2 regions of the uncultured Rossellomorea sp. genome follow, and region 1 is predicted to be linked to the other one. Evidence: riboswitches for the same ligand, from Rfam matches in the RefSeq annotation. Region 1 holds a riboswitch; the other holds the start of a gene.
What was found. A riboswitch is a leader RNA that binds a small molecule or an ion and turns the genes downstream of it on or off. The one in region 1 is predicted to bind FMN.
Positions count from the first base shown of each region.

Region 2: it holds a riboswitch for FMN, as region 1 does, so the genes downstream of both, ribD (bifunctional diaminohydroxyphosphoribosylaminopyrimidine deaminase/5-amino-6-(5-phosphoribosylamino)uracil reductase RibD) here and Q1B03_RS03085 (ECF transporter S component) in region 1, are expected to answer to the same signal.

Region 1 covers NZ_CANKZT010000001.1:563,560-565,961, forward strand. Annotated here, with positions in the region: gene Q1B03_RS03075 (helix-turn-helix domain-containing protein) at 1-276, opposite strand, end outside; gene Q1B03_RS03080 (ferredoxin) at 500-748, shown strand; gene Q1B03_RS03085 (ECF transporter S component) at 856-1,425, opposite strand; FMN riboswitch at 1,581-1,714, opposite strand; gene Q1B03_RS03090 (peptidoglycan DD-metalloendopeptidase family protein) at 1,827-2,402, opposite strand, start outside.
Region 2 covers NZ_CANKZT010000001.1:376,832-379,233, reverse strand. Annotated here, with positions in the region: gene Q1B03_RS02035 (hypothetical protein) at 1-70, shown strand, start outside; gene Q1B03_RS02030 (four-helix bundle copper-binding protein) at 124-447, shown strand; FMN riboswitch at 637-780, shown strand; gene ribD (bifunctional diaminohydroxyphosphoribosylaminopyrimidine deaminase/5-amino-6-(5-phosphoribosylamino)uracil reductase RibD) at 955-2,040, shown strand; gene ribE (riboflavin synthase) at 2,066-2,402, shown strand, end outside.

The DNA of each region.
Region 1 (2,402 bases):
TTTGACAGAAATCATACCATCAGTGGTCACAGTCGCTTTCCCACTTTCGTCGACAATGACATACCCCACTTTCTCTAATTCCTTTACCTTCTGATTAAAGTACGCTCGTTTAAGCTTAGGTAAAGAAAGGAAAAACGGCTGCAAATAAAAGATATGGGCATCCTGGATCGACTGGGAGGATTTTTTTCCTTTTAAGATATGAAAAACAGAGTAAATTGAACGCTCTCCATTTATTTGCAAGAGACAATATAAAATCACATAATTAAGATAGGTCAATTCTCTACTCCTTAACATGTAGGTTATTGTCAAATATTGTACCATGAATTTGTTGTTTAACCATGTTTTGTTTTTCATATATAGGATAAAAATAAAAAGAAACCACCTAACTATTGAAAAGTTATACAATCCTCTATAAAATAAACATTAAGTGATTTTTCACAAACTTACATTGTGTATAATGATGAATTATATAGAATTATTTACTCGGGAGGTTTTTTCTTTGCCAAAATATACGATCGTTGACAAGGATACATGCATTGCATGTGGAGCGTGCGGGGCTGCTGCTCCAGATATTTACGACTATGATGATGAAGGTATTGCATTTGTAACATTAGACGATAACCAAGGAACGGTTGAAGTTCCTGACGTATTGGAAGATGATATGATTGATGCATTTGAAGGTTGTCCTACTGATTCCATTAAAGTAGCTGACGAACCTTTTGATGGAGACGCACTTAAGTTTGAATAGTAATCACAAAAGCTAAGGAGAAATTCTCCTTAGCTTTTTCTTTTTACATTGAAAATATTAGAAAAACCCCTCAATTGTGATTGAGGGGTTTACGATTTATATTAGCTCTATGCCGCTTTGTTCAGGGCTACCTGTCTTGATAACCAGCCTTGAAGGCGGACAAATAGTAAGATGAAGACCGTTGTTACTAAAATTCCTTTTAAAATGTTGAATGGGACAATTCCTGTAATGATTATTTCAGCTGGAAGCTCAAAATTCATAAAGTATTTATAAGCAGGCAGGAACACAAAATAATTAAGAATCCCCATGCTAATACTCATGACCACAGTACCTGTGATGAGACCAATCAACAGTCCTTTTTTAGATTGAAAGCGTGAATAAATATAATATGTCGGTAGAATTAAAAGTACTCCCGCCATAAAATTGGCTACATGACCAATTGGGACGCCGGTATCGCTTCCTGTCATAATGTAGTCAATTACATTTTTAAATAATTCAACTAATATCCCTGCCAGAGGACCTAATGTCACAGTTGCAATTAACGCAGGAACGTCACTAAAATCTACCATTAAAAACTTTGGAAATGGTGGAATCGGGAAGTTAAACAACATCAACACATAGGATATGGCACTTAACATACCAACCGTTACAAACATGCGCGTATTCATTTTTCTCATAAAACCTCTCTCCTTTAGGAGACTCATCTCATATCGAAGATAGCTCAAGCCAAAGGTAGCATTAAAAAACCCCTAGATACGTATATCTAGGAGAATGATAAGGCATACCCGAATAAACGTCTAGCTTCCCTTTTTCTAAACGTTTTGGCATAAACCCTCATCTCCTCCCATCCAGACTATACTGTCGGCTTTGGAATCGCACCAAATCCTGCCCCAAAAGGCTCGCGGGCTTAGAAACAAATGTTTCATCACCGCCGGTAGGGAATTTCACCCTGCCCCGAAGACGAATCTTTATTTTTTTATACATTCTCATTATACATAAGGATGGGGATTATGTGAAGGAAAAAGTTCGAATTCGAAATAAATTTGATTAACCTGATTCTATAAAGTTTACACATCTATTATTGCAGCTTTAAAACTTGCTGCGGATAGATAGGCGTCTTAAGATCCAATCCGTTCCAAGCCACCAATTCATTCACATCAATTCCTTGTGCGACTGAAATGGAGTATAAGGTGTCTCCTTGTTTCACTACATACCTACTCCCTGCTGATTGAGGGATGTCTAAAGACTGGTTAACCACCAAATTGGTGTCATTTAACTCATTGGCACTCTTAATATCCTCCACAGATATATTGTATTGCTGAGAAATCCCCCAGAGGGTCTCCCCTTTATGTACGATATGACTTACCTGTTTTTCATTAGATTGAACTTCTTCTGCAGAGCTTACACCATGGGTGCTTTCAGGTGTTCCGGAAACATCCACTGCCTGAAAAGGATCTTTCTCCTGAGCAAACACAAGCTGCCCAACCTGACCTTGTCCAAATACCATATAGGGATCGATTGCATTCTCCTTATCGATCGTCCATTTCCCCCTATGCACTTCAAAATGCAAGTGGGCTCCTGTCGACCTGCCTGTGTTTCCTAAACTTCCAAGCTGTTCACCTTGACCCACCTCTTGATTTTCTTCTACAAACCG
Region 2 (2,402 bases), 190 kb from region 1:
TAGCGAAGAACTTGATTGGCTTCTTATTTTCCTATGGTATGTAGACAGCGATTATTTTCTTACCACATAGTAATCCTTTTTCCCCAGATGGGAATGCTAAATAGGAATGTTCGTGGAGGTGAGATGATGAATGCCGATTACAAACCATGTTTAACGGCTTTGCAACGATGTCTGGAAGCATGTAATGTATGCTATCATGCATCCCTTAAGGAAGAAAAAGCGATGATGATGTGCATAGAGCTGGACCGGGAATGCGCAGATATATGTTCGTATACTATTAATGCCATGCAGCGAAGCAGTAAGTTTGTTCAACAAATTCTGGTCGTCTGTGCAGAAATCTGTGATGCGTGCGGAACAGAATGCAATTCTTATGATCAGCAACATTGTAAGGACTGCGCTAAAGCCTGTTTTGAATGTGCGGAAGAATGCAGGAAGCTATTAGCATAATAAATGTAGAGATGCTTCTATTTAATAGAGGCATTCTTTTTTATTTTTGTAGCATTTCCTTAGTGCTCGCAGGCAGAAATAGAGAGATGTTTCTAATATATATTCAAAAAATAAATACAAAAATAAGTTTTTAGAGCTCCTTACATGATTTCATTTAGGAAACTATGATAGAATAATGATAATCGAATAGGTTTCCTTCGGGGCAGGGTGAAATTCCCTACCGGCGGTGATGAGCGCATGCTCTTAGTCCGTGACCCGGCTAATGAAAATTAGACGGTGGATTTGGTGAAATTCCAAAGCCGACAGTGATAGTCTGGATGGGAGAAGGAACGGCAGTATTTACTTGATGCAGGCGCGAGAAGTCTACCTTTTTTATGGGGATTATGTTTCCGAAAAAAAGAAATCATGTGAATACTTTATTCAGTCATGCCAACTTCCCCCAAGTAAAAAATTACTTGGGGTTTATTTATTTTTGAATAATATTAAACGAGAAGGGAGGTAAAACGTTTGAACGATTCACAATATATGAAGCTTGCCCTCTCTATGGCAAAGACCACCCAAGGTCAAACATCACCAAATCCTGCCGTTGGAGCGGTTGTGGTAAATAATGGAGAAGTCGTTGGGGTGGGTGCGCACCTCAAAGCAGGAGAAGCTCACGCAGAGGTTCATGCCATAAAGATGGCAGGAGACAAGGCGAAGGGAAGCGACGTATATGTTACGCTGGAACCATGTTCTCATTACGGGAAAACACCTCCCTGTTCAGAGCTTCTGATTTCAAGCGGAGTGAGGCGGGTCCATATTGCAAGTACAGATCCAAATCCCCTTGTCGCGGGAAGAGGAATTCAACAGTTGAGGGATGCTGGCATAGAAGTAATGGTAGGAGAGCTTGAAGAAGAAGCCATCGAACTAAATAAGCACTTTTTCCATTTCATTCAATACGGCACGCCTTATATAACCCTTAAGACAGCTGTTACATTAGACGGGAAAACAGCTTCAGCTTCAGGAGATAGCAAATGGATTACCTCAGAAGCTTCACGCACAGATGTCCACTATGATCGTCACCGGCATGACGCGATATTAGTAGGAGTCAATACCGTTATTCAGGACAACCCACACCTTACCACCCGTTTGCCCCAAGGTGGAAAAAACCCCATTCGAATTATATTAGATACCTTTTTACGAACACCTCTCCACTCCCATGTAGTGGAGGACTCAGAAAGCAGGACGCTCATCTTCACGGGCAGTACTGTCAACGAAGAACAGAAGAAGCCCTATATGGAATCAGGCTGTGAAATCATCACCCTTTCAGAGGAAAGGATAGACATTCACACAGTGTTAAAAGAACTGGGTGCCCGGAATATCGGATCCCTCTATGTAGAAGGTGGATCTACTATTCACTCCTCCTTTTTAAAGGAAAAAGTCTTTCAGGAATTGGTTATGTATATGTCTCCCAAGCTTGTAGGCGGAAGCTCTGCCTTCACCAGTTTTGGAGGGGAAGGTTTCCCGACCATTGCAGAAGGTCTTGAAATGGAGATTAAGAGTCTTGAACGAGTAGGAAAGGACATTAAAATTGTTGCTATGCCTAAGAGTTAACCTTTATTGAAAGGAGGAGAAAGGGATGTTTACTGGAATCATTGAAGAAATCGGGTCAATTGAACGCATGAAAAAATCCTCCTCATCCATGGAACTGACGATAACAGCGGGCCGCGTTCTGGAAGACGTTCATATTGGAGATAGCATCAGTGTGAATGGTGTCTGTTTAACCGTTACTTCATTCACCTCCAGGCAATTTCAAGTGGACGTGATGCCTGAAACCTTTGAAGGTACAACGCTGCGAAACCTTTCCCATGGTTCTAAAGTCAACCTGGAAAGAGCGATGGCTGCAAACGGTCGTTTCGGAGGGCATTTCGTTAATGGGCATGTCGATGGAGTAGGGACGATTGTTAGAGTAGAGA